DNA from 2 places in the Gluconacetobacter entanii genome. Region 2 is predicted to be linked to the other one. Evidence: riboswitches for the same ligand, from Rfam matches in the RefSeq annotation. Region 2 holds a riboswitch; the other holds the start of a gene.
The links. Region 2 has a riboswitch for fluoride ahead of crcB (fluoride efflux transporter CrcB). Riboswitches for the same ligand answer to the same signal wherever they lie in the genome.

Region 1: it holds a riboswitch for fluoride, as region 2 does, so the genes downstream of both, eno (phosphopyruvate hydratase) here and crcB (fluoride efflux transporter CrcB) in region 2, are expected to answer to the same signal.

The regions. Positions count from the first base shown of each region.
Region 1 is NZ_JABJWD010000117.1:21,713-32,955, forward strand. It holds gene HNH97_RS16195 (plasmid partitioning protein RepB C-terminal domain-containing protein) at 1-421, shown strand, start outside; gene HNH97_RS16200 (phytanoyl-CoA dioxygenase family protein) at 1,063-2,133, opposite strand; partial or broken gene HNH97_RS16205 (DUF1697 domain-containing protein) at 2,464-2,847, shown strand; gene HNH97_RS18430 (hypothetical protein) at 2,865-3,083, opposite strand; gene HNH97_RS16210 (DUF3224 domain-containing protein) at 3,007-3,324, opposite strand; gene HNH97_RS16215 (SDR family oxidoreductase) at 3,370-4,290, opposite strand; gene HNH97_RS16220 (type 1 glutamine amidotransferase domain-containing protein) at 4,441-5,133, shown strand; gene HNH97_RS16225 (MerR family transcriptional regulator) at 5,130-5,639, opposite strand; gene HNH97_RS16230 (alpha/beta fold hydrolase) at 5,738-6,574, shown strand; gene eno (phosphopyruvate hydratase) at 6,811-8,139, opposite strand; fluoride riboswitch at 8,205-8,267, opposite strand; fluoride riboswitch at 8,352-8,436, shown strand; gene HNH97_RS16240 (universal stress protein) at 8,520-9,347, shown strand; gene crcB (fluoride efflux transporter CrcB) at 9,408-9,857, shown strand; gene HNH97_RS16250 (hypothetical protein) at 9,905-10,462, opposite strand; gene HNH97_RS16255 (DUF211 domain-containing protein) at 10,459-10,755, opposite strand; gene HNH97_RS16260 (histidine phosphatase family protein) at 10,801-11,243, opposite strand, start outside.
Region 2 is NZ_JABJWD010000107.1:4,931-16,146, reverse strand. It holds gene HNH97_RS15730 (FAD/NAD(P)-binding protein) at 1-968, shown strand, start outside; gene HNH97_RS15725 (YidH family protein) at 965-1,339, shown strand; gene HNH97_RS15720 (LysR substrate-binding domain-containing protein) at 1,336-2,232, shown strand; gene HNH97_RS15715 (TDT family transporter) at 2,229-3,350, shown strand; gene HNH97_RS15710 (thioredoxin domain-containing protein) at 3,690-4,205, shown strand; gene HNH97_RS15705 (universal stress protein) at 4,266-5,075, opposite strand; fluoride riboswitch at 5,148-5,208, opposite strand; fluoride riboswitch at 5,386-5,451, shown strand; gene crcB (fluoride efflux transporter CrcB) at 5,532-5,966, shown strand; gene HNH97_RS15695 (EamA family transporter) at 5,986-6,423, shown strand; gene HNH97_RS18035 (hypothetical protein) at 6,398-7,243, shown strand; gene tetH (thiosulfate dehydrogenase) at 7,356-8,153, shown strand; gene HNH97_RS15675 (substrate-binding domain-containing protein) at 8,162-9,196, shown strand; gene HNH97_RS15670 (TQO small subunit DoxD) at 9,209-10,318, shown strand; gene HNH97_RS15665 (CbtA family protein) at 11,012-11,216, opposite strand, start outside.

The DNA of each region.
Region 1 (11,243 bases), on a different contig from region 2:
GGTATTCGATATTTTGCGGCAGATGACGGCGGTACGACAGATCGAAGCTGCTGACCTTATGATTGGCCAGAATAACTTCACAGTCATGTTCGCCCGAGCCTTGCGTGCCGCAACATCAGAAAACCAGCTTGTTGTGACCAAGAAAGGAAAAAAGGAGGGCAGAGCGACACCATCAGGCCAGCAGATTGCGCGTATGGAACGAGAACTCGCCGCACTTCAGACCCAAGTCAAATCTGTTGAGGAAACCTACGGTATTGATAATCTGCACCTGACCGTGGCACGCGGCTATATCGCCAGACTCCTTGCAAATAATCGGATAGTCGAATGGATGGCAACCCATCAACAGGATTACCTTGGTGAATTCCAAAAGATTGTTGAAACCGACCTGCCTGGCGCGATTGGTGACAGAACAAATACCTGAATTAAAAATGCGCTCCCCCCACCCAATCTGCTCGAAACATGAAAAAAACGCATGGGGAATGGACCAAGCATGATGGTGGGAATAGCGCCCATGACATACGCGGCCGCTAGCATTTTTTCCTATGCATTCGGCCCGCAGATGCCCAATCTGACGGTCGTGCTGTCGCTCGCAGTGAATCCCATACCGTCCAGCGGAGTGCGGAACCCGTCAAACAGGGTCAGTGGCAGGGAATACTGCCATAGCTAATGATTTGACATAATCCTGAACCGGATATTCAGACGCTGCTCACGCTTTCAAGCAGCGAGGCATCATTCAGGGTCATTGACGCAGGCATCCGAACCCCTCCGCCAATCGCCGCCACTGACTGGGCCAGACCATCTACCGGTAGCACTCCCCGGAAATGTCCCAAGAATGGCGACAGGGCGTTCCCCGGCCTAACGGTCGGTACAATCGGCTCCACCGATCTCCCTGATAAAGGCGAGCAGAAGCGCACCAAGCCGAGATGACTGCTGCTGAGCGGCACCATCAATGAACTCAACGCCACTTATCCTCAAGGTCGCCTTCATCCTCCACAAAGCCCAGCATCCTGTCTCCATGCACTTCGATACGTGTTTCCCATAAATGCCGACGGTTTCCCGGTTCTACCCTGGGATGTGAGGATCAAAAGCGGACCTGTTGACGCAGGGATGCCAGACCTGTCTTTTCAGCCCCAGTGCGGCCAGCCTGTCACCAATGGCCCAACCCCAGCGCACCCGGCGCTGCCCCAACGTGGCAATGCGCCAGATATTGACGGGCAGGGAAAAAAACGGATTGTGTCGCCCATAGGCCCAGATCTCGGCCCGGATGCCGGCCTCCGCGCTATGGCCCCGGGCATGAAAGCCACCGGTATCAGCTACAATCAGGCTATTGACCGACACATCGAGCGTTACAGGCGGGCCATACCCCATGCCGGCAAGTTCTTCACGCGTGACGCGCGGCGAACCGCGTCCGGTCAGGCGGTTCTGGGCCTGGGCCGCGCCCATGCTCATGGTCTTTTCCCATGCCATGCGACCACGGGTGATGCGGTGGGAGCCAGGCACATAAACCAGCGGCCCGCCATCGGCCTTTACATCTGTCAGCGTGAACCATGCCTTGACCGTTGGATGGAACGTATCCGCATGGAGATCAGTCTGTGGATCTGGCGCTCCCTTTACCACTTTCGACAGTATGGTCTGGATGTAATATATCGGCTCGACATCATGACTGCCTACATAGCGGATGAGATCGTGCCATGCCCGCATGCCCAGAAACCGACGTACGGCTGGCATGTTCTTCAGGGCGTCCGGATCCAGTGCGATGCGGCGGGTTATCGTATCGCCCTGCACCGTTTCACGCGCCTCAGTCCGAAAGGCGCGCACTTCCTGAAGCAGCCTGTCGAATTCCTGATGTGGAAGCACGTCATGCACCACGATGAATCCGTTACGCTCAAACTCCTCTATCCGTTCTGGAGGAATCAGGTGCGCCATGCCGCGACGTCGCCGGTTGGCGGCGTGATGTGCCAGTTTCTGCCGCACGACATGTAACCCGCAGGCATTGAGAAAGGGATTGCCAATGATCGGATTGTCCCTGAATGACTTGTATCCGGTCAGAAGCTGGACGCTCCAGATCGGCCCCATGAACAGACGCCGGACCGTAAGGCGGGCGATCATGTACCATTCATGAAGGACAGACATCACGCATACCTGTAAATGTTATATGTACCTGATATTTCCGGTTTGATCAGATCCATCATCAACATCTTTGAAAACTCGGCACGCATGCTTCGGGAGAGGGTCAAACGTTGCTGCGATAAGGGTTGTGAACGCAGATGTGTTAACTGCAACGATCGTCACGGGTTGCAATACGCCCTCAGTCTTTGGGAGTGATGAACATATTTTTGATCTCATGATGGACGTCTTCAACCTGTCCGGGTCGGCCGCAACAGAACGACTGAACTGCGGACAACGGGAGCATCGTGGTGGTAAGCTGACCGGAACCGAGGCATTGCCGGATGGGAGCGTAAGTTGACCGCATATGTAGCGCTGCTTCGTGCAGTCAATGTCGGGGGCACCGGCAAATTGCCGATGACAACACTGGCACAGATCTGCAAGACGGCAGGTCTGCGGAAAGTGAAGACCTACATTGCCAGCGGGAACGTCGTTTTCGAAAGCGACAGGTCCGAAGACGAGGTCCGGACGACGCTTATGGATCAGCTACAGGCTCATGCCGGAAAGAGAGTTGGCGTGATTGTGCGAACCGCAAGCGAACTTGCCGAAACCCTCGCGCGCAATCCATTTCCGGATATGCCCGCCCATCGTGTCATGACGCTGTTTGTGGATGGCACGGTTCCGACTGACCCGCTTGAGGGCGCGACCGGGATCAGGAACGAACAGGTACGATACGGGAAACGTGAACTGTTCGTGTTCTATCCGGACGGAATGGCGGCAACAAGGCTCCGCATACCCTGCGAAAAGCAGGGAACAGCGCGGAACATGAACACGGTCGCCAAACTCTCCGAAATGGCTGCCGCCCTCACCTCATCCGGAAGTTTGTAGTGGAACTGATACTCATGTCGTCCAGGCGACACGATTATGCCCATTGCCCCCGTCAGCCCTGATAAATCCTCTGTAGCGAAGTCCGGCACGACGACGACCGTCAGTGTTTTGGCACCACCTGCTGTCAGGAAGGCGGGCAGTTACACGTTCCATTGCGACATAGCTGGTCGAACCCGTGATCTCACTACGGAATACCAGCATCTTCCCTACACTGCTGCCTTGCAGGTTGCCGTAAAATGTTTTGTTGATCGCCATCGTGTCAATCGGGCCATCACCATCGCTGACCGGCGAGAGTGTCACGTCGAAGGTGCCCAGAGCTTCGTTTTCCATTCTTCCCTCCGAAAAGCGCGTTTGCCTGCAGCTCCCCTCGCCGCTTTATTCCTTCCTGATCAGTTCAAGACCTTCTTCATATGTCGTCACGGAAAATTCGGGGAAATGACGTTTGAATTTGGTTGAGTCAAAGAGATTGTCCTGCTCGTAACGGGGCAACAGTTCCCTTATTTCCCGCACCTTTTTTGAGAAAATGCCCGCAATGATCAATGGCCATTTTCCAATGACCGAATAAGAAGGCGCTCGTCCGAAAATCCTGCTCGCCATGATGACAAATGTCTTGTAGGTCGGCCGATCATCACAGCACGGCAGATGCCAGGTCTGTCCGAAAGCTTCCGGTGTATTGCCCAGCATTGCCAGCGCACGGCTCGCATCCGGCGTCCAGATGAGGGTCCGGTGGGTGTCGTCACGGACCGGGACCAAGGGCCTTCTCCCTGCTTTCAGCCTGTCAATGATCAGCGCATTGGTGAAGCTCTGCGTTTTCCCCGGACCATAGAATTCCGGTGCGCGGGCGATGAGCACGGGAATGTCGCCGCGTGCCATTTCCTGCAGCACCATGGACGCCATTGCCGCGCGCACCCGTCCTTTCCGGCCAACCGGCGCAAAGCGCGTTTCCTCTGTCTGGATCTCGCTGTTCTGCGGATACATGTACGTATTGTCAAAATAGGCAAAGCTGGCCCCCGCCGCCCGACACGCCTGCAGGGCGTTTTTCAGCATGACGGGAAACTGTTCTTCCCAGAGTTTGCTGTCAGGGGGCAGGCCGGCCGTAAAGTAGACGATCCGGCTGCCTTTCACCGCGCCTGTTGTCTGCCCTGCATCCAGCAGGTTCGCCGCCATAAGCGTGTCGTCTTCGTTGACCTTGCGGGGATTACGGCTCACAAGCCGCAACTCCCCCGCATGATGCTGATGCAATGTCCGCGCCAGTTCCGTGGCGATCTGACCATTTGCGCCCAGAATTGTCTGCATGTGAGGCTGCCTCCATGATGCCAGGTAGGTTTGCCCATACACCGTTAACCTTGAAGTCAGATTTAATGTCAAACCACAGATTGACCTTCAACCGGGCTTGAACGTTACAGGATGATGGTCGGAGACATTGCCGCATGGGAGGGGCCAGCCATGAACCGTCATATCCTTCACGTTGTCACCAACACCGCTCATTTCGGCAATTCCGCGCATCCGACCGGATTATGGCTGTCGGAACTGACGCATGCGTGGGACGTATTTGCCGCCAGCGGTCATGCACAACGCATTGTCAGCCCAAAAGGCGGCAAAGTTCCGCTTGATCCGCATGCATTGAAATGGCCGATGCGCGATGCCTCCACCAGGGCCTGGCTGGCCGATCCGGCAAAAATGGCTCTGCTGTCGTCAACACCCTCCCCCGCAGACATCAATCCGGGCGATTATGACGCGATCTACTTTACTGGCGGTCATGGCGTGATATGGGATTTTCCAGACAATGAGGGTCTTCAGTCCATCACCCGCGCACTATGGGAAAAAGGCGGCGTGGTCTCCGCTGTCTGTCATGGATATTGCGGACTGCTGAACACCCGGCTTGCCGATGGTTCGTTTCTGGTCCGTGGTCGGAAAATCACCGGATTTTCATGGACCGAGGAAAGGCTGGCAGGTGTCGCGCGCGAAATCCCCTACAACGCGGAAGCTCAGATGAAGGCACGGGGCGCGATTTATGAAAAAGCGCTGCTTCCGTTCATGTCCCATGTCGTGACGGATGGGAAACTGGTGACGGGACAGAACCCCTTTTCCGCCCGAGCGACGGCAAGGAAAGTCGTGGCGCTTCTGGATGGGGCTTAACAGGAGGCCGTCTTTTTGCGGCGACCCGTGCTTACTGACTGACGGCGGTCCGTCGCATCCAGAAGGCGGATATCGTCCGACGTGACGTCGAGGGCTTCGGGATGTTCCGCAAGCATATTCGTCAGGACACGATGCGCATTGGCCGCACAGTCCATGTCGTCGGGACGCGCCTGAATATCCTCGATCAGGCGAAGCAGATGCGCCCTGCTCTGCGTCAGGCGTGCCTGCAACGCTTCGATATCCGCAATCTTGCGTGTCAGGGCATCCATCAATGTAGCATGGTCCCAGTGTTTCAGGTCGGGGGGCAGCAGGGTGCGGATTTCATCCAGTGTAAACCCGGCCCGCTGCGCCGTTGTGATAAGAGCCAGAATCATCACGGCCTGCTGCGGATAGGTCCGGTATCCGTTGGGCCGACGGTCAACCGTTTTCAGCAGTCCGATGCGCTCATAGAACCGGATCCTCGACGGTGTCAGGCCACTTAGTCGTGCCAGTTCTCCAATCTTCATGATTTACCCCCGGTCATGAACGCATGCTTGACCTTGAAGCTACCTTCAACGTTAGGCTCTGACCAGTATCCCGTTATTGATCGGCAAGGAGGCGTATCATGTCATTCGTCACGACATCTGACGGCGTAGAGATCTTCTACAAGGACTGGGGACCGAAGGGTGCCCAGCCGATCGTCTTCCATCATGGCTGGCCGCTCAGCGCTGATGACTGGGACACGCAGATGCTGTTTTTCCTGAGCAAGGGGTTTCGCGTGATCGCGCATGACCGTCGCGGTCATGGTCGCTCGGCACAGGTGAGCGACGGGCACGACATGGATCATTATGCGGCGGACACATCGGCCGTTGTCGAACATCTCGACCTGAAAAACGCCATCCATGTCGGACATTCGACCGGCGGGGGCCAGGTTGCCCGCTATGTCGCGAAATATGGTCAGCCCCAGGGACGTGTTGCCAGGGCCGTGCTCATCAGTTCCGTGCCGCCCCTGATGGTTCAGACGGACCGCAGTCCCGACGGCGCACCGATTGCAGTCCTGAACGGACTGCGTGCGGGGCTTGCGGCCAATCGCGCGCAGTTCTTTGTCGATGTAGCCAGCGGGCCGTTCTACGGCTTCAACCGCCCGGGCGCAGAAGTTTCGGACGGCACGATCCGCAACTGGTGGCGTCAGGGCATGATGGGCAGCGCCAGGGCGCATTATGAAGGCATCAAGGCATTCTCCGAAACGGATCAGACGGACGACCTGAAAGCCATCACAGTGCCGGTGCTTGTGCTGCAGGGCGATGATGATCAGGTCGTACCATACAGGAACGCGGCGGTCCTTCAGGACAGGCTGCTTCGGAACAGTACGCTGAAGATCTATCCCGGCTATCCGCACGGCATGCACACGACACATGCAGACGTCATCAATGCAGATATCCTGGCGTTCATTACAAAATGAGGATCGCATCATAACGATGTGACGTTTGGCGTCCGCAGGTGGAGTCTGGTCTCTCCACCTGCCATATCATGCGTTCAGTTCCCGCAATGTCGCCACGCGGAAATGTCCCCGTCCATATCGGCTTTACGATAACGTTGCCGACAGCGGGAATGTGCGGCACCTTTACCGGATTGGGCGCGTTCCCTCCGGCAGTATTTTCGTCAATTCGATGTCCTGATCACGATGTTATCCGGTTTCTATTGTCGCAAGCCCTCATGGGAGAAGGGAGATATAAACTCCGCCTCGCCGCCAAGTTCATGCTTGATCTCCAGCAGACGGTTATATTTCGCGATCCGCTCGCTTCGGCAAAGCGAACCAGTCTTGATCTGTCCCCCGCCCATCGCGACAGCAAAATCCGCGATGAAGGTATCTTCCGTCTCACCAGAACGATGAGACACGATATAGGCCCACCCCGCACGCCTTGCCGCGTCAACAGCAGCAATGGTCTCCGTCACCGTGCCGATCTGGTTCAACTTGATCAGCACGGCGTTGGCCGTCTTTTCACGGATGCCACGCTCAATAAACGCGGGATTGGTAACGAAGATGTCGTCACCAACAATCTGTAAACGTTCGCCGAGTTTTGCAGTCTGCGCCGCGAAGCCGGCCCAGTCATCCTCGGCAAGCCCGTCTTCCAGTGAAACAATGGGATAGCGGTCGATCCATTCTGCATAAAGTGCAGTCATTTCATCGGAAGTGCGCGTGACGGGCGTGCCGTTTACCTTCAGGTGATAAGCGCCCTCATGGCCAAAAGATGAGGCCGCCGGATCCAGCGCAATGGCGATATCGGGACCGGGACGATACCCGGCCCTTTCGATCGCTTCGACAATCAGGGCGCAGGCGGTTTCGTTGTCCGCAAGTTTCGGTGCAAAGCCACCTTCGTCACCGACCGAGGTGACATGACCCCGTTCATGAAGGAGGGAACGAAGCGCATGGAAAGTCTCGCTCCCATAGCGCAGGGCTTCCGAAAAGGTCGTGGCACCGTGCGGCACGATCATGAATTCCTGGAATTCCAGCCCGTTGACAACGTGCAGGCCGCCGTTCAGCACGTTCATCATGGGGACCGGCAGCCTGCGGGCGCCGCTTCCACCGAGGCTGGCATATAAGGGAATGCCCGCAGCGGCCGCCGCCGCCCGCGCCACGGCCATCGATACGCCAAGGATCGCGTTCGCACCCAGCCCTGTCTTGTTTCCGGTTCCGTCGCGTTCCAGCATGATCCGGTCGATGGCCGCCTGCCGTCGCACATCCTGTCCGACCAGCAAAGGCGCGATCACATCACGGACATTGGCAACCGCCCGGCATACGCCCCTGCCGCCATAACGGGCATGGCCCTGTGTTGACGGCGCAGAATCCGGTTGCGGTCCATCACGCAGTTCGCGGGCCTCGAACTGCCCTGTGGACGCGCCGGACGGAACGGATGCAACCGCCACTGTTCCGCCATCGAGCACCAGCATCACACGAATGGTTGGATTGCCCCGGGAATCAAGGATTTCAAGCGCGTCAATGCTGCGGATGCGAAAATCAACCATCATCATACCCTTCCATCCCGATGGTCGCAGAAGGATATGGATCTCCTGCCGCGACAACATATGTCGCATGGGCAGGAGTCATCAGCCCTGAGGGCGGTTACGGGAGGAACTCCATCTCCCCGCGCGGTCAATGGACATGTCACGACGATCATGCCGGTTCCCGCGACGATATCGTTTCCAACACTTGACAGGCACCATCGTTCACGGGTGATACTGGTTATGGCAATGGATTCTGCCTGATCGCTACATGGCGGTCGAACCGCTTCCCTGGTGGAGGCTGATGATTCCTACCCTGCGGGCCTGCATGGGGGGAATCCGTCCGACGTCTTTCCTCCTTACCATATGGCTCCGTGACTGACCGTTTGGGGGAGAATGACGTCATGCGCCTTCTGGTTGTTCTGGATCGGCCTGATACCGCGCTTTTCACACTCGGGACCGCCGGGGCGCTGGCCGAGCGGCTGTGTGCGGATCAGATTCGCATCCTGCATCCGCGTCTTGCGGACAATCCTGCATTCCAGACACCCGATGAAGGGATGCCCACCACCGAGGAACAGCAGCGCTTTGCGCGCGAGGTGACGGAACGTGCTGACAGGCTGCGTGAAATAGCCTCCGCCTGGATAAGGTCGGCCTCATCCGGCGCGCACCCTCAGCCAGACAGGCAGTGGGTCGAAATCGCGGGAGATGTCCGCAAGATCGCGGCGCAGGAAGCACGCAGCGCCGATTTCGTCATTCACGGCCGCCCCCGGGCAGGCGATCCGGCCTATGTGGTGGATGCCTTTGCGGGCATCCTCTATGACGCCGAGGCCACCCTGATTGTCGCACCATTGCAGGATTATGCCTCCGTCGGGCACAGGCCGGTGATCGGATGGCATCCCTCGCACGCGCTCGACAACGCCATATCGGCCGCCATGCCGCTGCTGGAAACCGCCGAGCGCGTGACGCTCATTATCGGTGAACATGATGGCAACGAAACCCAGTTGCCGGCTTTCGCCAGCACCCTTGGCAGGCGGGGCGTACAGATCATTGTTGACCGGTTCAGGATCGACGGTGATGTCGGGGAACAGATCCGCACCCATGCACTGGCGGCGAATGCCGATCTCCTCATCATGGGGGCCTATACCCGACCGCATTTCCTTGAATGGCTGTTCGGCGGCCCGACACAGGATCTTTTCACCCACGCCACCCTTCCCATCCTGACCCACCACTGAATATTGAACAGAACGCCTGCGATGCGCGCACATGCATGCAGGCATGAAGGATAGTTTTCGATGATGTCTGGCGTCCTTACCCCGCTGTGGATCGCTGTCGCGGGCGCGATGGGGACATTGCTCCGTTATTACGCAGGTATCCTGACACTGTCATGGAGCCAGCGGTTACCCTGGGGTACAATCCTGATCAACATAACAGGTTCTTTCGCCATAGCCTTTTTCAGCGCCCTGACGGCCGCCCATGCCCGCTTCCCGGCGTCAAACGAAACCCGGTTGATCGTCATGGCAGGACTCTGCGGCGGTTACACGACGTTTTCGTCTTTCAGCCTCCAGACCATCGACCTCGCCCGGGATGGCGCCTTGGTCCGTGCCCTGCTCAATGTCACCCTGTCTGTGGTGCTGTGCCTTGGTGCCACGGCCCTCGGCTATGTATCCGCCGAAGCTGTCAACGGACATTCTGCCAGCATCCACGCCTCCCCCATGCATGATTCAGATCTTCCGCGGAAATAAACGTCCCCTTTCTGCCCGGATATCCACGACGGCAATCCGGGGCGGTTTTACTGAACAAGACCAAGTTCAAGGCCGATATAGGCCAGCACGCCGCCCCCCACGAACAGGGCCATGCCCCACGCAGCACGGGACCCATGAACCGTTCCGGCCAGGGCGACGCCCATAAGCGCCAGCAGCGCGAGCGTCGCCAGAAGGCCCAGCCATGAAGGACCGGGAAGTATCATGGCCAGAAGAAGCGGTGTCATTGACCCCGCCAGTCCACAGACGGCCGCAAGCACCGCACCGAGCGCGGAATTGACGAGCGCTTTCCGCCCCAAAGCCGTGGCAGACATATGCCTGCTTGGACGCAGGTTCAGTTCCCTTTCAATACCGACAAGTGCGGTTCGTTCCTGTGCATAGTGGGCAACAAAAAATACGAACAGCGTCGTCAGACCCGCGGCCATCCCCACCCGAAATGCCAGCGTGTACGTTATGACGTGCCCATGACCGAGGAAACTGCGTGATGCCAGCGTCAGGGCATTCAGGATGCCGTCCACGGTTCCCGCTACGATATCAAGCCGGTTCTCGACTTCATGGAACCATCGCAGGGGCTGGCCGGATCTCATCGGCGTCGTGGCACGCTTTCGATAAGCCTGTCGCCCGTGGCAAGGTGATCAAGACTGTGGACCACGGCCCCTGTTTTTTCGATTGCCTCCACAATACTTTCGTAATCCATGTTCTCCCCCTCGATCGTAACATCCGTTCCGATGGTTTCCGTGTCGATTTCGGTCACGGTAATGCTGCAGGCCGCCACACCGGGGGATGACTGGATCGCCGCGGCAACGGCAGTCAGCGTTGGGCCGCGCATGGACAGGTCAACATCAAGGAGAACCCGCCGCACATTCAGTTGCCCGTCCATGGCAGACCCTTTCCGTGTCCAGGGATATTCAGGAAAACCGGAGAATTACTTACGGGTGTGGATACTTTCGTTGATACGTTCCACGGACCATTCGCCGTAGCGCGGCGTAAAGATGCTGACACCGCAGGGATCTGACGTAAATTTCCAGTAATTGCGCAGGGGAAGGCGTAAGATAGCGAGTATCAATGTCCTGATGACGCTGTCATGTGTTACGATGACGGCCGTTCCGTTTTCTGCCTGCGCAAGGGCTTCATTCGCAGCCTCTACGGCACGTCGGGCAACAGTTTCAAGCGTGTCACCATTGGGGATGCGCGCGAGATCAGGTGTCTGCATCCATGCGTCGTAATCCTGAGGATATGCCGCAGCGATATCCTTGTGGGAGTGCCCCTGCCAGTCGCCATAATTGAAATCCGTCAAGCCAGTCATGGGGAAGACACTCTCACCATGATGATCGGCAATGGCCCTGGCAGTCTCGACACAGCGTGACA
Region 2 (11,216 bases):
GTCACCGGATCGACGGCGGCTTTGCCGTGACACTCGCTGACGGGGAGGTGCTATATGCCAGACAGGTCGTGCTGGCTTCCGGGCATTTCGATCCGGCGCGCCTGCCCGGTATCCCGCGCGAACTGGACGACACCGGCCGCTATCACCACAACGCCTGGGATGAACGGGCATTGGCCAACGTTGCGCCCGATGACGCGGTGACGCTGATCGGCACCGGCCTGACCACGATCGACGTACTACTGCGTCTGCGGGAGAACGGCCACCGCGGACAGGTGACGGCCCTGTCGCGTCGCGGCCTGTTTCCCGAACGGCATGCGGCATACACGAAGCTGCCAGCACCTGTCTTTACACCCGGAAATACAGCATCAACCGCACTCGCCTACCTGCGCGCTTTCCATGCGGCACTGAAACGCGGCACCGACTGGCGGGCGGCGGTGGACAGCATGCGTCCGGTCATCAACACGCTGTGGCTGGCGCTGCCGGATGTCGAAAAATCCCGTTTCCAGCGGCATTTGCTACGGCGCTGGGAAATCCTGCGGCATCGTATGGCTCCGCATATTGCAGATATCCTTGACCAGGAGCGTCAGGCCGGAACCTTGCGCGTGCTTGACGGGCGCGTGACCGCAATCAGCACCGGCGAAGATGGCCTGATCGTCAGGGCCGGCGACGACATGACGATCACCGCCGCCCACGTCATCAACTGTACCGGCCCCAGCCTGAAATACCAACGCGCAGACGCGCCCTTGCTGCACGATTTGTTCAATCGGGGTGAGATAGTTCCTGGTTTCAAGGGCGCGGGCCTGTCCTGCACGCCGGACGGTGCGCTCATCAACGCGGAGGGCGACGTGGCGGACGATCTGTTTACAATCGGCCCGGCGCGGCTCGGCGTGCTGCTGGAGTCCATTGCCATTCCGGAAATCCGCGTGCAGGCCCGTGAGGTCGCCGACCGGCTGGCGCAGGCCGTATGATCCCGCGCTATACCGATCACGCAGCCAATGAGCGGACCTTTCTCGCCTGGCTCCGCACGGCGCTTGCCATTGTGGCCTTCGGCGGCGTACTGGCGAAATTTGACCTGTTCCTGCGTCTGGCGGCAGACCAGCACGATGCCGCCGCACCGCGCCCTTATGGGGTCACCGCCGAACTGGGCGTCGTGTTCGTCGCGCTCGGCGTTGTTCTGTTCGCCGCAGCGTATCGGCGGTTCCAAGCCACGCGTACGGCAATCGCGGCGGATACGACGCATTACTCGGTCGGTCCTGGGATGGAGCGCGCGCTAACGATTGCGCTTGGTGCCCTTGGCTGTGCCGTGCTGGTGGCCCTGACCCGGGCGGTAGTGTCATGACGCTGGAACAACTTCGGATTTTCGCAGCTGTCGCCGAGCGCGAGCACATCACCCGGGCCGCCGAATTCCTCAATCTGACGCAATCCGCCGTCAGTCATGCCGTGACCCAACTGGAGGGCGAATTCCAGCTTGCTTTCTTCAGCCGGATCGGTCGCCGCATCGAACTGACACCGGCCGGTCGGTTGTTCCTTGAGGAAGCGCGCACCGTGCTGAACCGCGCAAACATCGCGCGCGAGCGGATGTTCGACCTCGCGGGCCTGCGCGACGGCAGCCTGCGCCTGCATGCCAGCCATACCATAGCGAGCTACTGGCTGCCCGCGCGTCTGAATGCGTTCCGCGCCGCGTATCCCGGCATTCGCCTACACGTCACGATCGCCAATACACGCGATATTGCGGCAGGGGTGCAATCGGGCGAGGCGTCGATTGGCCTGGTGGAAGGCGATCTGCCGACGCCGGACTTGCACAGCGATGTCGTCGCTCAGGATCAGCTGCTGCTGGTCGTGGCCCCCGATCACCCATGGGCGTCGACCCCGCCCGCGACCCGCGATCTCGCGCGCAGCCCGTGGGTTCTGCGCGAGGCCGGGTCGGGCACGCGCATCGAGTTCGAACACGCACTCCACGCCCTCGGCGTCGATCCGGCCGATCTCGACGTGATGCTGGAGGTCGCGTCCAACGAGGCGATGGCCAGCGCCGTGGAGACGGGGACCGCTGCTGCTGTGCTCTCGGCAAGCGTGGTGGCGGGCCGGATCGAGGCCGGGCTGCTATGCGCCGTGCCCATGAACCTGCCGGACCGGCAGTTCCGCGCGCTGCGCCACCCGCAACGCCGCCTGTCGCCGGCGGAAACTGCCTTTCTCGCCCTGCTGGGCGCCCCTGTCACAGTGAACAAGCCATGACGAAGCCGCTGCAGAACCTCGCCCATCCGCGCGAGATGATCCGCCAGTTCACGCCCAACTGGTTCGCTGCCACCATGGGGACGGGTATCCTGGCCCTCGCGCTACCGCAGATCCCCGTCGCCGGTTCGTATCTCCACGGCGTCGGCACAGCGTTGTGGCTTTTCAACATCGCCCTGTTTGCCCTGTTCGCCGGGCTTTATGCCGCGCGGTGGATGATGTTCGGCCACGAGGCGCGGCGGATCTTCGGGCATGGCACGGTATCGATGTTCTTCGGCACCATACCAATGGGACTGGCGACAATCATCAACGGCGGCATCGCGTTCGGCATTTCGTTGTTCGGTGAGGGCATCGTGGGCATCGCCCATGCGCTGTGGTGGCTGGACGTGGCGATGTCGATCGCCTGCGGGGTGCTGATCCCATATCTGATGTTCACACGGCACGAGCATCGTCTGGAAGGCATGACGGCGATCTGGCTGCTACCGGTCGTGGCGGCCGAAGTGGCGGGGGCATCCGGGGGACAGATCGCGCCGCATCTGGCGGATGCGGGCACGCAGCTCACCGTGCTGCTCACGTCCTATGTCCTCTGGGCGTATTCGGTGCCGGTCGCGTTCGGCATCCTGACGATCCTGACGCTACGCATGGCGCTGCACAAACTGCCGCATGAGAGCATGGCGGCGTCATGCTGGCTGGCGTTGGGACCGATCGGCACGGGCGCGCTCGGAATGCTGGTGTTGGGTGGGGACGCACCTGCAATCATGGCGCTGCATGGCCTGCGGGAGATCGGCATCGCGGCCCACGGCATGGGGGTCTTGGCGGGGCTGCTGTTGTGGGGCTTCGGGCTGTGGTGGTGGTTGATGGCGTGCCTGATCACGGCGCGCTACTGGCGCTCGGGCATCCCGTTCAATCTCGGCTGGTGGGGCTATACTTTCCCGTTGGGCGTTTACACGGTCGCAACGTTCCGGCTCGGTGCGATGCTCGATTGCGGGTTTTTCGGCGTCGCGGGCACGGTGTTCTGCGTGATGCTCGCCATCATGTGGCTGGTCGTCGCGGCCAAGACGCTCGCCAGCGGGTGGGCGGGAAATCTGTTCGTCTCTCCCTGCATCGCAACCCCGGAGTAGAGCGCATCGGCGTACGGCCTGATTTCGTCGACCGTGTATCCAATGAACCAGCGCATTGCGGCGCATTACCCTGAGAAACGCGTTGCAGGGCGCTGAGCTTTTCTCGAATGAGGCCTTCCGGGTGAAAGAGCAACCCGGTAATCTATTTTATCGAACGTTCTAAGCGATACGTTTCAATTTTCAGCCTCGTCCCCTGATCGTATCAAAGTCTTCACGAGAAGCGAGGCGGGAAATCGGTCCTGGCCGCGAAGCTCGAAAGGCAATGATTTGCATTCCGGAGAGTGTCTCTGCCCCTCCGAAAAATCATGCGCCGAAATGCGATCACGGGAACAGGCTTCCATGAAAATTTTTGGCAAATCGAAGGTTCTGCCTCTCGCCTCCGTCCTGACGGGACTGGCTCTGCTTGGCGGATGCGGAACGGCAATCACCAGCAGCAACAATCCCTCGCATGAACGGGCGCGTCTGTGGTGGGACTACAAGAGCCTGCCCGTCAAGTTCATCGGAACGGTTCCGGGTCAGACAGACGCGACGCTGGCTGCCCTTTATCCGACACAGGACGGCGTGGCATCGGCAGACAGCCGTCGTATCGTGATGTATCTCAACGCCGTGCGATTGCCTGCCAAGGACGAACTCTGCTCCGCCGAAACGGAATTTGCCCAAGGCGGGCCGAAAGGCGGTTTGACTCAGGTCACCGCAGCCATGTGTGACGGATCGAAAGAAATTACCCGCACCTCGGGACAGATTGCCACAGACGGCGCCTCTGCCCGGTGGCTGACGATCGGCTTCGACAATATTCGCGACCAGCTCTACACGGCGCTCACGCCCGGAGCTAATCACCCTTACATGGGGAACTGAGTTGTCCAATGCCGCGCGTGAAGTCGCTTGGGATATCAAGCGCGGCATCGGCATCGATGTTCAGTGATGGATCAACAATGGCAGCATCTCGTGGGCAAGAATGTCCTCGGTCACGCCTCCGAAAAGCCTTTCGAAGAAACGCGGATGCGTATAGGCGCCCATAACGAGAATATCCGCATTTGCGCGCAGTGCATGATCGCGAAGCGCGATCCCTTCACCGTCATCAATCCGAAAACGGTCGATACCGACACTGATGCCGGCATCCATCAACCGCCGGGCAGGATCAGGCATACATTCATCAGGGAGCGCTCCGATCAGGAAGGTCACGTGTTCGGCAGTCAGCAGCAACTTCCATGCCGCCGATAGTGCGGCATCCAACGCCCGGGACGGCTCCCACAGAATGACGGGACGAACGCCGATCGTCCGGGGCGCCTGCTCAGGAGCGATTAATACGGCGGCGTTGGCATCGAAAAGTGCTGCCATGAGAGTCTTTCTGGTCCGGTCGGGGTCGCTTGGCATGTGTCTGCCGACGACCACGAGATCGGCTTTCCGGCTTTGTTCGGCGACGATACTGCGAACGTCGCCTATCGCCTGGAGCCATTGTGCTGAGCCCGTGTCCGCGAGCGTCGTCATCCATCGCTCGGCGATGTCGCGCAAGGTACCACTCAAATTCTGTTCGCGCTTTTCGAACTCGGCGTGTTCGCTCTGCGTCTCGATGCCTTCGTCCTCAGACTGGAAGTCCGGATTGGTCTCCTGCCGCGGATGCAGGATCGTCACCTTGCAATCTTGCAAACGCACCATGAGGCTATCGACGGTGCGAAGGGTCTGGAGCGCCGGCCCAGGCCGATCGAGAATGGCCAGTATGTGCATGATAGATCTCCACTCCAAAGATAAACGACCTTCGGGACGAAGAGAGGCGCACATGTCTCCTCGTACCGATTGCGGCACAGAGGAGTCATCAGCCTTGCGGCGGTTTCAGGGGAACCCCATCCCCTTGTCCAGGACGACGAAATTCTGCTGTTCGCGCGTCATCGGGATTATGTGCGCCCGGCAGTGAGGGCGAGCAACAAAAAAGGAGGGCTGGCAGGTCACAAATACAGGAAACGGCTCTTCTCGGGATTAACCATGCCCCGACGGCGGCACCCTGAAGTAGCGCACTGCGACCGCTTTATGTTAACTCTCCCGACAAGGGGATGGAGCTCCCCCTTCAACCGCCCTCGCAAGGGCTGATGGCTCCTACCGCGACACAATGGCGGTGGGAGTGCGTCTGCATTTCGCCGCCCGAAACAGCGGGTTCCGTCCGAACTCGCGCAGAAAGGGAATGGCATGTCGTTTACAACCTGTCTTATCGTCATGGTCGGAGGCGCTCTCGGCACGTTGGCGCGTTACCTGGTTTCCGTCGCGGCCATGCCGATCAGCCGCTTCATCCCATGGGGCACGATCCTCCCCATCAACGCGCTCGGCTCGTTCGTGATCGGTTTCTTCGGCACGTTGACCCTTGCGGACGGGCGCTATCCGGTGTCGGAAAACATGCGTCTTTTCGTGATGATCGGGCTCTGCGGCGGCTATACGACGTTCTCATCCTTCAGCCTGCAGACGCTCGACCTGATCCGTAACGATGCCTGGGGGCGGGCGTCCGTGAACGTGGCTGCGTCGGTCATTCTCTGCATCGGTGCCGTGGCGCTGGGCCATATCACGGCCGACGGGTTCAACACGGGCGCCATCCGCATCGCCCAGACCGCAACCGAAGAAGACGCCTAACCGATAGGGCATCATGATCATGAATGGCTCAGGTGTGCCCCCTTGGTTGGTATGGGCTCTGTTATCAGCCGCCTTTGCGGCAATGACGGCAATCCTCGCCAAGCTCGGCGTTCAGGGGGTTGATTCTGATATCGCAACTTTCGTGCGCACGATCGTCATCGTCGTCGTGCTGGGAACGTTGCTTGCCCTCACCGGCAAGCTGCGCGCGCTAGACCCCATCGGTGGGCGGACGGTCCTCTTCCTCGTGCTGTCGGGTCTCGCCACGGGAGCATCATGGCTATGCTATTTTCGCGCGTTGAAGCTGGGCGATGCGGCGCGCGTGGCGCCTGTCGACAAGCTGAGTGTCGTTTTCGTGGCGATTTTCGGCGTCCTGGTCTTGGGCGAACATATGTCCGCCAAAGGCTGGGGCGGGGTTGTCCTGATCGCCCTCGGTGCTGTTCTCGTTGCCGTGGGCTAGGCACCGCGGCCATAACGCCGCATTGTTGCGCAACAGGGCCAATGAGTTTGTGGGGGCGTGCCTGTGCGCCGTGTTTGCCTGGTGCCTGACGGGTCCGGTGCACGCGCAGGGCGATCCCCAGGGTCTGAGCGCTAATTTACCCGTCAGGCTCAAGGACGCCTTTGTCACGCCGTCAGGACATGTCGCGCTGCAAACGGCCGAGCGCGTGAGTATAGCCGGCGACGGGCGCTACAGCGCGCGGGGTGGTCCGGCCATCAAGCTGGGGCTGCCCGGCCGGATCGAACTGAGCTTTGCGCCCGTGCGTCAGTTCGGCGACGCGTCAAGTGTTCATGGCAATCTGGCGGGCGCGGAAGTGGAATGGAACTTCCGCCAGCAGGGGCGCTACGTTCCGGCCATGCTCATATCGCTCATCCGCCAGGAGCCTTATGGGGGCGGCCATCAGGGACCACGCGACAGCGTCCAGTTCGTTGCGACGAAATCGCTTGGCCGTTCCAGGCAAGCGCCCAGGGTCGGCATAGAAATCGCCTGGACGCGATCCTTCAGGGTTCGGCCTGACGAGCGGCCGAAACGATGGATGGTCGGGATGGTCAGCTCGCATCTGATAGGGCCTCGAACTGCGCTGGTCGCCGATGTGGTGCGTCAGCAGCAAACCAGGCAACGACGCCTGTCGAGCTTCGTTGATATCGGCTTTAACCATATTCTGGAGCCGGCAGTAACAATAAGCGGTGGTCTCGGGGGCGGTGTCGCCAGCGATCGTGGAGCTGTGCGGGTTTTCATCGGCCTGAAATGGACCTCCGGGGTGATCTTTCAGGGGCTATGACCGAAGTCACATCGACGAGCGATCAAGAAAATCGAACGTTTCGTGCTTTCAAATGAGTTGGTTCAGGTGATCAAGAGAAGCGCATGATCAGGCTCTCCAAAGGAGACCGACTATGAACGACATGACTTCAAACCTTCGCGCCGACCGTCGCCATGCCCTGCTGGGCCTGATGGCGGCCACCGCCGGCGCCACGATCGCCACCACTTCCACTGCCTTGGCAGCACGATCTTCCTCGTCCCATGCGGACGGAACCGGCAATCTTGCCGTGCTGACCTCGCAGCTGGCCAGATCCCCGCGCCGCCGCGATTTCAGGACCGTGCCGATGGTGCTCGACGACCCGCACATGTGGGACGCCCAGGCACTTGATCTGGTGATCGCCTATCGCGGCGAGCGGAAGCAGGTCTGGGACAACACAGCAATCGATAGCCCCTGGCTCAACCTGATGCGCAATTCCGTTAACGCACAGGTGTTTTCGTTCAGACACCCGGACTTTCTCGCGGTGTCGGCCACGCATGGCTCCGCTCACCTTGCCCTCTATGACCAGACAATCTGGGACAAGTATCAGCTGGCGAAGCTCGCCGGGCCGGCCTTTGCGTCAAACACGCTTATCAAAACGCCAGACGGTGCTCTCGATGCTTCGGCTCACGAGGATACGAAAGGCCTTTTCGGAGCGGCAGGCAACACGATCCCGATTTTGCAAAAACGCGGCGTCGTCTTCATGGCCTGCCACAACGCGATCTGGGAGCAGACGGGCAAGCTGATCGAGAAAGGTATCAATCCCGATCGTCTGTCACACGAGCAGATGGCCGCCGAACTGACCAATCACCTGATCGACGGCGTCGTCCTGACCCCCGGCATCGTGGCAACGATCCCTGAACTGCAACATGCCGGTTTCGGCTACGTGAAGTGAGAACGACCATGACACCGTCAAGAATAAGAAAAACCCTGTTGGCCACAGCTGCGGCGACTTTCGTGCTGTCGACTGCTGCGGCGTTGGCCGATCCGGTGCAATGGAACGGCAAGGCGCAGACCCCGCATTACGCAGAAGACGTGTTTCCGCCGTGGCAGCACGGCCAGAACAACGACGCGACACGGCGCGGCTTCGAATTCACCGTCCCGGAAGTCGATGTTCTGGCCGATTTTCATGGCGACATCACGAATCCGAGCCTCGTCCTGTATGTCGGGGGAAACTACTTCTTCGCCATGGCGCCGCTCGTCTCGGCGTTCGAGCATGAGCATCCCGAATTCTCCGGAAAGATCTATTGGGAGACGATCCCGCCCGGATTGCTGATCCGCCAGATCGAAGCAGGCGGGACGATCACCTCCGGCAATATGACGTGGACGGCCAAGCCCGACGCCTATTTCGCGGGCCTCAAGAAGATCGATCAGTATATCAAGAGTGGCCTGCTTGCGGCGCCTGCCGTGCCCTATGTCACGAACACGCTCACGATCATGATTCCGAAAGACAATCCCGGCCACGTCGAATCCCTGAAGGATCTCGGCCGCCCGGGCATCAGGCTTGCGATGCCCAATCCCGAATTCGAGGGCATCGCGCGCCAGATCGAGGCATCACTGGACAAGGCGGGCGGCAAAGCTTTGGCCAACGCCGTCTACAAGACGAAAATTGCCAACGGCAGCACGGTCCTGACGCATATTCATCATCGGCAAACGCCGTTATTCCTGATGCAGGGCCTCGCTGACGCCGGTGTGACATGGCAGTCCGAAGCGATCTTCCAGGAACAGACCGGGCACGCCATCAGCCATGTGGACATTCCCGCCGATCAGAACAGCACGGCGATCTACGCGGGCGCGATGGTGAAGGGGGCCGCGCACCCTCAGGCCGCAAAGCTCTGGCTCGATTTCATCAAGTCGCCAACCGCCTTGGCGATTTTCGAACGCTACGGCTTCAAGGCCTATCACGGCGGCAGCATGCCGGATCACGACAGCGAGTAAATGGAGGCGAACATGAGTATCACACACGCATCAGCGCAGCGCGCCGTTTTTGGCGCCACCGCCCGACCCCTGACCGAAGCCGAGCGTAACTGGCGCATCGGCGGCCTCGCACTGCTGGCAACGCGGGTCATTCAGGGGTTCATTTACTGGGGCGGCGGGTCGCGCCGTTTCATCTATGCGCCTTCCAAGCTCGACGCCTGGGGCGGCCACAACTGGATGGCCAACAAATTTCAAACCGCGATGCCTGGGGCGCTGTTCGGCTTTGAACACGTCATCTCGTTCCTGTTGAAGCATTTCTGGCTCCTCTACACAGGTGTCATCGTCTTCAGCGCCGCCGAGCTGATCGCCGGTGCCGCGCTGATGGCAGGGTTCATGACCCGGGCGTCCGCGCTCGTCTCGATGGGTTTTTCCGTGATCCTGATGGCCATGTTCGGCTGGCAGGGCGCGACCTGTATCGACGAATGGACGATGGCCGCGTGTAACCTGGCTATGGGAACGACCCTGCTGCTCGGCGGATCGAGTGCTTTCAGCCTCGACAATGTGTTGCTGGCCCGACGTCCGCGTCTCGCAGACAGCGCCTGGTTTCGTTGGGCGAGCGGCGCGCTTCCGCTTCCGCTGGCGGATATTCCATTCCGGAACCTGACGCTGGCTTTGTTCGGCTTTGTCCTGATCTACAACGTCAGCACCTACAGCTATTTTCGCGGTTCCGTCGTTACGCCGTTCCATAGTGGGCCGGTGAGCCCGACGAAGCATCACGTGACGCTGTCCAATGCGGTCGTTCTCGCTGATGGCGGTATTCGCGTTCATGCCTATCTGGATGCAGGAACGCCTGAAGCACCCGTGCACATCGTTGATGCAGCCGTTATCGGGCCGGACAAAGTGATCGCAGAACACTGGGATGCCAAAGCTCTGTCAGCCCTGACGAAGCAGAACTTCGATAATGATTACGCCTATAACAAATTTGGCCCGGGGCCCTACGGTATCCGTGCGCCGATGGGGGCGAAGGCGACCATTACCCTCCCGTGGGTAACGCAGGCCCATACGCCGGCAAACGGATCGGTTATTCGCTTCACGGATGTCGACGGGCGTATATTCACGGCACCGCTTGGTGTTTCTAAATAAGTCTTGCTACAAGGCAGGAGACTGGCGCCGTTGGTTCTTCCGGCGGCGTCTCTCATAAGGAGCACGCGCCAAGCGCGCGTACATCATCGATCAAGTTTGGTATGATATCACCATATGACGCGCGTAGACTTTAACCAAGGCAGATTAAAACTCGTCTGCGTCAGATTTTATGGCATTTACAGTCAAGCGGCGGAAACTGAGCCAGCAATCAGATAGTATAGGCAATGCAGACTGGCCCTCGGCCAGCGGTCGCAGGTTCTCTCGGATCATCTTTTCGGCGCAGATCTAGGATCATTGCAACGATGCCCAGCAGTGGCATGCCGAGAAAGCCACAGAATAATATGACGGTTATCACGCCGTGTGTGGCAATTTCGTAAAACATCGGGCGTGTTCCTTTGGATAGAGTGACTGTCCGATCAATCTACCTATCGGTGCCCACTTAAAACATTCTTCATTTTCTACTGTTTCAATCTACCACGTCGAACAATTGAGTCCCTGTCTGCCTCGAGTTCATGACGATAGCACCTTCGAAACTGAGCGCTTGCTGCGGATAGATCACTCGTCACCTTTTTCCGAGCGCAGGTTACGAGAGACTTACGCGACCTTTTGTAAAACTACGGCCGAAAGGGATGCGCCTCAGCCTACAGCTAAACCTTACATGATAGTTCGTTTAACGTTCTCTCTAAGCGTACGTTAAATGCACTTTCGTGTAGTCACCCCATTAAGCTGAATGTTAGCGCCATTACGATATCCAAACCGGTTTCGATTTGCATATTCAGTAAAGGCACCGAAACCCAGACCCAGTGTGGTCCACATGATGATCTGCATGCCTAAGGAATCAATCCTGAAATTCCAGAGCAAATCAGCAGGGAAATTAGAGGGGACTTCATTAACCGCA